2 linked regions of the Sporomusa termitida genome follow. The main gene of each other region encodes a partner of the protein of the gene in region 2 in a complex. Links are inferred from orthologs where the notes say so. Each region holds a gene or a part of one and is shown on either strand. Other genes may lie near its edges.

Evidence for each region. Proteins that work in one complex are often made in the same cells at the same time.
Region 1: the proteins of uvrA (region 2) and mfd are in contact, whole or in part, in a crystal structure (PDB 4DFC), measured with the Escherichia coli proteins. The link is inferred for Sporomusa termitida from one-to-one orthologs.

What each region holds. Positions count from the first base shown.
Region 1 is NZ_CP036259.1:5,122,421-5,126,987, forward strand. What follows is about bases 770-4,567. They hold mfd (transcription-repair coupling factor), read left to right. Parts: upstream 770-1,076; coding sequence 1,077-4,367; downstream 4,368-4,567. Other genes in these bases: SPTER_RS23605 (anti-sigma-F factor Fin), read left to right, coding at 770-978; spoVT (stage V sporulation protein T), read left to right, coding at 4,558-4,567. Outside these bases: SPTER_RS23595 (bifunctional metallophosphatase/5'-nucleotidase), read right to left, coding at 1-136; SPTER_RS23600 (hypothetical protein), read left to right, coding at 315-716; more of SPTER_RS23605, read left to right, coding at 730-769. UniProt on the Escherichia coli protein: Couples transcription and DNA repair by recognizing RNA polymerase (RNAP) stalled at DNA lesions. Mediates ATP-dependent release of RNAP and its truncated transcript from the DNA, and recruitment of nucleotide excision repair machinery to the damaged site.
Region 2 is NZ_CP036259.1:3,473,754-3,477,896, reverse strand. Bases 1-3,374 are described here. They hold uvrA (excinuclease ABC subunit UvrA), read left to right. Parts: upstream 1-339; coding sequence 340-3,174; downstream 3,175-3,374. Other genes in these bases: uvrC (excinuclease ABC subunit UvrC), read left to right, coding at 3,199-3,374; uvrB (excinuclease ABC subunit UvrB), read left to right, coding at 1-152. Also shown: more of uvrC, read left to right, coding at 3,375-4,143. UniProt on the Escherichia coli protein: The UvrABC repair system catalyzes the recognition and processing of DNA lesions. UvrA is an ATPase and a DNA-binding protein. A damage recognition complex composed of 2 UvrA and 2 UvrB subunits scans DNA for abnormalities.

The DNA of each region.
Region 1 (4,567 bases), 1.6 Mb from region 2 along the record:
CCAGCACTGTTATTTTAACAGGTGCCGGCGGCGGCGTAGGTTGCTTCGGTGCTGCCAGTGTAATGGTCGGCAGGCACCAGATAACGGCTAACCCAACAACGGCTAGCCGGATTAATCGGTTCCAGTGTTTTTTCAAAGCGATCCCTCCAATTTTATAGTCAGGTATTATACTTAATTTCGCCATATAGGGGTTTTTTTCCTGTATTTTATTGTTTGCCAGCAAAAAATACCGTAAAGGCAGGTACGGTATACAGGCCTATTTATTCGGGGAATAATAATTATACATTCAATTGCCGGATTTGTGAGGATGAGTTATGGAATATGTAATTGCCGCCCTAATGGCCGGTCTGAGTTTTCTCGTAAACAGGCTGTTTGTGCGGTATATCGGTCCGGTAACTGTCATCAGCCTGGGACCGGTTGCTGAAGAAGCGGCAAAAACACTGTTTGCTTATTATCTGGGAGCCGCCATTATACCGGTACACGCGCTTTTTGGGGTAATTGAAGCTATCTACGACTGGATCCAGGATGAGGGCAGGCATCTCACAGCCCCGCTCCTGAGTATTATGGGGCATAGTTTCTTTGGTGCCGTGACTGCCGGTGTCCTGAGTAAGACCGGCAGTGTGTGGCTCGGACTGGCTGTAGCCTCCACGGCCCATGTGACTTACAACGTATTTGTTGTCAGAATCCTGGCCAATAAAGCAGACAAAAACAGATGAAAGAGGGATAGCCATGAAAATTTTCTATACTTGTGAATATTGCGGTGAACATATCGATACATTAGAAGTAGACCAAATCGATGAGGTTAAGTTTGGCTTTGACTGCTTGACTGCTCAGGAGCGTCAAGATATAATTAAAACTGATGTGGAACAAAATACTGTCCATGTTAAGTCACTATGCGATTTCTGCATAACTTCAATGGGAATGGATGATAATGTTGCACTGGGGATGCCTGCCATTAACAAAAGCTATATTCACTGAAAATTTTTAAGCGCATATAATACAGGGCTTTAGCCTAAGCTAAAGCCCTTTTGGTACTACCTGTGACTTATTGAGAGGTATATATGGGAGAGAAAACAATATTAACGCTGTTTGCTGCTTTCCATGAGGATAAGCAGCTTATGGCCGCGCAAGCCGCTTTCGGGGCAATCGGTAATCAGAGCGTCATTTATGGCGTGACTGGCGCGCAAAAAAGCGTACTTATGGCGGCTGCATTTCAGGCATCGCCCCGGCCGACCATTATCATTGCCGCCAGTCACGAAGCCGTTGAAATGCTGCGCACTGATTTTGCGGCCCTGCTGCCGCAGGTGCCGGTCGTGGAATTGCCGGCGATTGATATGATTACTTTTGCGGCCGCCGCTAAGAGCGTTGAACTGGCTTCCCGGCGCATGGACGTTTTGAGCCGGATGGTACGGGGGGAGAAAATTATTGTTTTGGCAACTGCTGAAGCTGCGATGCAGCGGGTTTTGCCGAAGCAAGAATTTCTAAACAGTCGGATTACGATCCAGAGCGGCGGAACGATAAGCCGCGAGAATCTTATTAGTGCTCTGGTCGAATTTGGCTATGAGCGGGTTGACCAGGTGGATAGTGCCGGTCAATTTAGTATCCGCGGTGGTATTATTGATATTTTTGCTGTTAACCGGAGCCTGCCGCTCCGGTTAGAGTTGTTTGGCGATGGGGTTGATTCACTGCGTGAGTTTGATCCGGCCAGCCAGCGCTCGGTGACAGATATGGGATTAGCCGATATTATGCCTCTGACTGAGCCTGAGCACAGTGGCAAGCCGGCGGTATTTGTGTCTTATCTTCCTGCCGATTCCTGTCTTGTGCTTGATGAACCGGCACGGATCAGGGAACAGATGACTAAAATTGTCAAAGAAAACCCGGATATAAAACGCCGGGTTTTTAGCTGGACTGAGCTAACCGCTGCCTGCCAGGCGTATACGGTCATTTATTTATCCTTGCTGCTGCAAAAAATACCCGGCACGCAGCCTGCCTCTATTATCAGTATTGCGGCCAAAGGCATCGCGCCGTTCCATCGCCAGATGGATATGCTGATTGCCGAAATTAAAAACTGGCAGGATAAAAAACAAAATATTATTTTATTTATGCCCAACCGTGACAAGGCAGCCAATATTCAGCAGCATCTGGCCGAAGAAGGGATTACAGCGGTCATGGCCCAGGAGGGGCACATGCCGCTGATTCCGGGCGCTGTTGTTGTATCGGCAGGTGCTTTGTCAGGCGGCTTTGAATTGCCTCAGGCCAGGCTGGTTGTTTTGACCGAGTTGGATATTTTTGGCCGTCAGAAGAAGAAACGGCGCCCGCGGGTTGGTAAAGACCAGCAGATTACCTACTTCCGGGATATTAATCTTGGCGATTATGTTGTTCATGTTAATCATGGTATCGGCAAATATGTTGGCGTTGAAACCCTGGAGGTCGGCGGTGTTCATAAAGATTATCTCCATATCCGCTATGCCGGTGACGATAAGCTGTATGTGCCAACAGATCAGGTAGGCCTTTTACAAAAATATATTGGGTCTGAGGGGGAAGTGCCCCGTTTAAGCAAAATGGGGGGCAGCGACTGGCTGAAAGTAAAGACCAGGGCGAAAGCGGCTGTGGCCGATATGGCTAAAGAGCTGATCGAACTTTATGCCCAGCGTCAACTGCAGGTCGGTCACGCTTTTGGTCCTGACACCCCCTGGCAGCGGGAATTTGAAGATGCTTTTGCCTATGAGGAAACCCCGGATCAACTGCAGGCTATTACTGAGGTTACTCATGATATGGAACAACCACGTCCCATGGACCGGCTGCTGTGTGGTGATGTGGGCTTTGGGAAAACGGAGGTGGCGATTCGTGCCGCTTTTAAAGCCGTCATGGGGGGCAAGCAAGTGGCGGTCCTGGTGCCGACGACGGTTCTGGCGCAGCAGCACTATCAAACCTTTAGGGCGCGGTTTGCCGGTTTTGGCCCGGTTGTTGATGTTGTCAGCCGGTTTCGCAGCGCCCGGGAACAAAAGGCAACTCTGCAGAAGCTGGCACTTGGCCAGGTAGATGTGCTTATCGGCACTCATCGTATTCTTCAGGCCGATGTGGAATTTAAAGACCTGGGGCTGCTGATTGTTGATGAAGAACAGCGGTTTGGTGTGGCCCAAAAAGAGAAAATGAAAAGACTGCGGGCCAATCTTGACGTACTTACCCTAAGTGCCACGCCGATCCCGCGTACGCTGCATATGTCACTGGTGGGCGCACGCGACATGAGTATTATTGAGACGCCGCCGGAGGACCGGTTCCCGGTGCAAAGCTATGTTGTGGAATATAATGAGGAAATTATCCGTGAGGCCATTGTGCGTGAGCTGAAGCGCGGCGGCCAGGTGTATTTTGTTTACAACCGGGTACAGACTATCGATAAGGTACGCCAGCGTCTAACCGAAATTTTGCCGGACGCTACGATAAAAACAGGCCACGGCCAGATGCCTGAAGAACTGTTGGAACAGGTAATGCTGGATTTTTATGAGAACCGGGATGAAGTGCTTATTTGTACGAGTATTATTGAAAACGGACTGGATGTGCCTAATGCCAATACGATTATTGTCTATGATGCCGATCACTTTGGCCTGTCGCAGTTATATCAGATGCGCGGACGGGTTGGCCGTTCTCATCGTATGGCTTATGCCTATTTTACTTACAGGCGCGACAAAGTGCTTACCGAGGTGGCGGAAAAGAGGCTGCAGGCCATCAAAGAATTTGCTGAACTGGGCTCCGGTTTTAAAATTGCCATGCGTGACCTTGAAATCAGAGGCGCCGGCAATCTTTTAGGCCGGGAACAGCACGGCCATATAGTCAGTGTCGGGTTTGAAATGTACTGTCGCCTGCTGGACGAAGCGGTTGCGGAATTAAAGACCGGAAATCCGGTTTTACCAATTCCGGAACCGACCATTGAACTCAACATTGATGCCTATCTTACAGGCGACTATATTAGCGATGCCATGCATAAGATTGAGATATACCAGCGGATTGCAGCTGTGCGCCAGGAAGAGCATTTAGCAGAACTGATTGATGAACTGGTTGACCGGTTCGGTGAACCGCCATTACCTGTAATCAACCTTCTGGGGGTGGCCCGCATCAAAAATCTGGCCCGCCGTATTGGCGTGCGCTCCATTTCTGAGCGGGAGAGCCGGATAGAAATTATTTTCAGTGAAACGCCGCATGTTGCTGACGGTGGTTTAATGAATGCTAAAAATCTTTTTCCCGGTAAACTTGCCTTTCTTCCCGGGCCGCCGGAGACGATGCGGCTGACGACATCACGGCTCTCGCTGCCGCTCATAGATGCATTAACCAAGCTGTTTCAGGTATTGACAGGTACAGAAAAATGTTAACTGAAACCTTTGCAGCTTAAACCAGAAAAATGAATAAAACACACTTGCTGGATATATACTACTATCAATGAATGATTAGGCTATTGCTAACAGTAATACCTGATGTATTCGCGATTCAAAATTTGACATCGACAACGTTAGTAGGTTAATCTAGCTAAGCTTGGTTAAAGCTGTAGAAAGGGGGATACTGGTGAAAGCAA
Region 2 (4,143 bases):
AGCGGGCGGCCGAACTCCGGGATATGATTGTGGAGCTCCGGCAAAAAGCCGGGGCCGGACCGGCCAAAGCCAAAGCCACCGGCGGCAAAGCACCAAGGCGCCAGAAAAATACAAGGAATGAGCCGCCAGACAGCAACAGAACCGTAAAATAGACCCAGACACCCGGCGTTATTGCCGGGTGTATATTATATTGATATTGTTCCTGGTCATTTGGAACAGGATAAGGCCAGCATTTTTGTTAACAGTGAATGCTACCATTATGCGGCGAATACTGGTATAATAGTAAAGTCGAATAATCAATATCAGTTAATAGATAGTAGCATAAAGAGGGGAACCACCATGACAGACAGCATTATTATTAAAGGTGCCAGACAGCACAATTTAAAAAATATTGACATAACAATCCCCCGGGACCGGCTGGTCGTTATCACCGGTCTGAGCGGTTCAGGCAAGTCCTCACTGGCCTTTGACACCATCTATGCCGAAGGGCAGCGCCGCTATGTGGAGTCATTGTCGGCCTATGCCCGGCAGTTTCTGGGCCAGATGGACAAACCTGATGTGGATTATATAGAAGGCTTGTCGCCGGCGATCTCGATTGACCAGAAGACTACCAGCCGCAACCCGCGGTCGACAGTCGGTACGGTAACTGAGATCTATGACTACCTGCGGCTGTTGTTTGCCCGGGCCGGCCGTCCCTATTGCCCCAAATGCGGCAAGCCTATCAGCCAGCAGACGGTGGAGCAGATCGTTGATCAGCTGCTGGCATTGGGTGAGGGGGCCAGGCTGAGCATTATGGCGCCGGTGATACGCGGCAAAAAAGGCGAGCATCAGAAAATCCTGGAAGACATCCGTAAGAACGGGTATGTCCGGGTGCGGGTGGATGGTGAGATCCGCGATATTACGGAAGAGATTAAGCTGGAAAAAAATAAGAAGCATACCATTGAGGTGGTTGTCGACCGGATTGCGGTCCGGGACGGCGTAGCCGCCCGCCTGGCCGATTCTATCGAAACGGCCCTTAAACTGGGCGGCGGCATCCTGACGGTTGCTGTCGGCGGCACCAATGAGCTGATGTTCAGCCAGAACTTTGCCTGTGTGGACTGCGGCATCAGCCTGCCGGAGATTGCGCCCCGGATGTTTTCCTTCAACAGCCCCTTTGGGGCCTGTCCCGCCTGCACCGGTCTGGGCAATAATCTGGAGATCGACCCGGCCCTGGTCCTTCCCGATCCGGGCAAAGCCTTTATCGACGGGGTCATTGCCCCGCTCAGCAAGAGCTCTAATTCCTACTTTATGTGTCAGCTGGAGGCGGTGCTCGAACACTTCGGGCAGACGCTGTATGACAGCTGGGAACAGACGCCCGGGCCTGTCCAGGAGGTTATCCTCAATGGCGCCGGTCAGGCAAGATTTACATTCCGCTATGAGAATATGTATGGTGAAACCAAAACCTATCATTCGACTTTTGAAGGGGTTATCCCCCTGTTGTCCCGCCGCCACCGTGAATCAACCTCCGACTGGGCCCGGGAAGAGATTGAAGAGTATATGAGCTCCAAGCCCTGCCCGGCCTGCAAGGGGGCGCGGCTGAAGCCGGAAGCGCTGGCAGTCCGGATCGGTACCAGGAATATCAATGAAGTGACCCGGATGACGGTAGCGGAATCGAAAGAGTTCTTTGGCCAACTTGAACTGACGGCCCGCGAAGCGGTGATTGCCAATCAAATCCTCAAAGAAATTAATGCCCGGCTGGGTTTTTTACTCAATGTCGGCCTCGATTATCTGACCCTGGACCGGGCGGCCGGTACGCTTTCCGGCGGGGAAGCCCAGCGCATCCGGCTGGCCACCCAGATTGGTTCAGGGCTGGTGGGGGTGCTCTATATCCTGGATGAGCCCAGCATTGGCCTGCATCAGCGCGACAACAACCGGCTGCTGGCTACCCTGAAGCACATGCGGGACCTGGGCAATACGCTGCTGGTGGTGGAACATGATGAGGATACCATGTATGCCGCCGATCACATTATTGATATCGGCCCGGTGGCCGGGGCCGGCGGCGGCACGGTTGTCGCCCAGGGCACGGTGGCAGAGATAAAAGCCTGCGCCGAATCGGTCACCGGCCAGTACCTGAGCGGCCGTAAAGCCATTCCGGTCCCGGCGGTGAGGCGTCAGCCCAATGGCAAATGGGTGGAGATTATCGGCGCCCGGGAGAACAACCTGAAAAAACTGAACGCCCGCTTTCCCCTCGGGGTATTTACCGCCGTTACCGGGGTGTCCGGCTCCGGCAAAAGCACCCTGGTGAATGAGATTCTCTATAAAGGCCTGGCCAGTCAGCTGTATCGCGGCAGCCATGCCCGGCCCGGGGCGCATGAAGGTCTGCGCGGCCTGGAATATATTGACAAAATTATTGATATCGACCAGTCGCCCATTGGCCGTACGCCGCGTTCCAATCCGGCAACCTATACCAGCCTGTTTGATAATATCCGGGAGGTATTCAGCCAGACGCCGGAAGCCAAGATGCGGGGCTATAAACCGGGCCGGTTCAGCTTTAATGTCAAGGGCGGCCGCTGCGAGGCCTGTAAAGGCGACGGTATTATCAAGATCGAGATGCACTTTTTACCTGATGTGTATGTGCCCTGCGAGGTTTGTAAAGGGGCCAGGTATAACCGGGAGACCCTGGAGGTCCGCTATAAAGGCAAAAGTATTGCCAATGTGCTGGCTATGGTTGTGGATGAAGCGGTTGAGTTTTTCCAGAACATCCCCAAGATCCACCGCAAGCTGCAGGTCCTGCAGGATGTTGGTCTGGGGTATATCAAACTGGGACAGCCGGCTACCCAGCTGTCAGGCGGCGAAGCCCAGCGGATTAAGCTGGCGACTGAGCTGGCCCGCCGCAGTACCGGTAAGACCCTGTATATTCTGGATGAACCGACGACCGGACTGCATACTGCCGATATCCACAAGCTGCTGGAGGTATTGCAGCGGCTGGTCGACGGCGGTGATACGGTAATCGTGATTGAACACAACCTGGATGTAATCAAGACTGCCGATTATGTTATTGACCTGGGCCCGGAGGGCGGTAACCGGGGCGGGACGATTGTTGCCCAGGGCACACCGGAGCAGGTGGTGGCTGTGCCCCAGTCCTATACCGGTCATTATCTGGCCCCGGTGTTAGCACGGGGACCGCGGCAGTAAGGGAGGGTGCCGGCTATTTCTACCATTGCTGCTGTTGTTGAGGAAAAATTGGCGCTGCTGCCTGATAAACCCGGTGTTTATCTGATGAAGGACAATAAAGACCGGATTATCTATGTCGGCAAGGCTGTCAATCTGAAAAACCGGGTGCGTTCCTATTTCCAGTCCAGCCGCAAGCAGGCGCCGAAAGTACTGGCGTTGGTAGCGCGGATTGCCGATCTGGAATACATCATTACCGCCTCGGAGATTGAAGCCCTGATCCTGGAATGCAATCTGATCAAAAAACACCGGCCCAAATACAATATCAGTCTCCGGGATGATAAAACCTATCCGTATATTAAGGTGACCAAGGAGGACTATCCGCGGGTGTATGCCACCCGTAAGGTGGTTAAGGACGGGGCCCGCTACTTTGGTCCCTATACCAGTGCCGGGGCCGTACATGAAACCCTGCGGCTGCTGAAGACGCTGTTTCCGCTGCGCTCCTGCCGGCGGCTTGATGCGAAGCGGCCTTGTCTTGAACATCATATTAAACGCTGCCTGGCTCCCTGTGCCGGTAAGATCGATCAGGCCGCCTACGGGGAGATGATTAAGGCGGTGGGGCTGTTTCTGGAAGGCCGCAGTGATGCTGTTGTTAAAAACCTCCGGCGGCTTATGGCGGCGGCGGCGGCGGAACTGGCGTTTGAACAGGCCGCCAGGCTGCGTGACCAGCTCACGGCGGTGGAAAAGATTATCGAAAAGCAAAATATTGTTACAGGCAGCGGTGATCAGGATGCGGTCGGCCTGGCCCGGTCGGCCGCCGGCATTTGCGCCCAGGTTTTCTTTATCCGCAGCGGTAAAATGGTGGGCCGCGACCACTTTATGCTGGCTGGTGGCGAAGATGAGACCGATGAGGCTATCCTGGCGGCTTTTCTCAAGCAGTATTATAGTAAGGCAGCGTTTATTCCCCGGGAAATCCTGCTGCCGCTGGCTGTG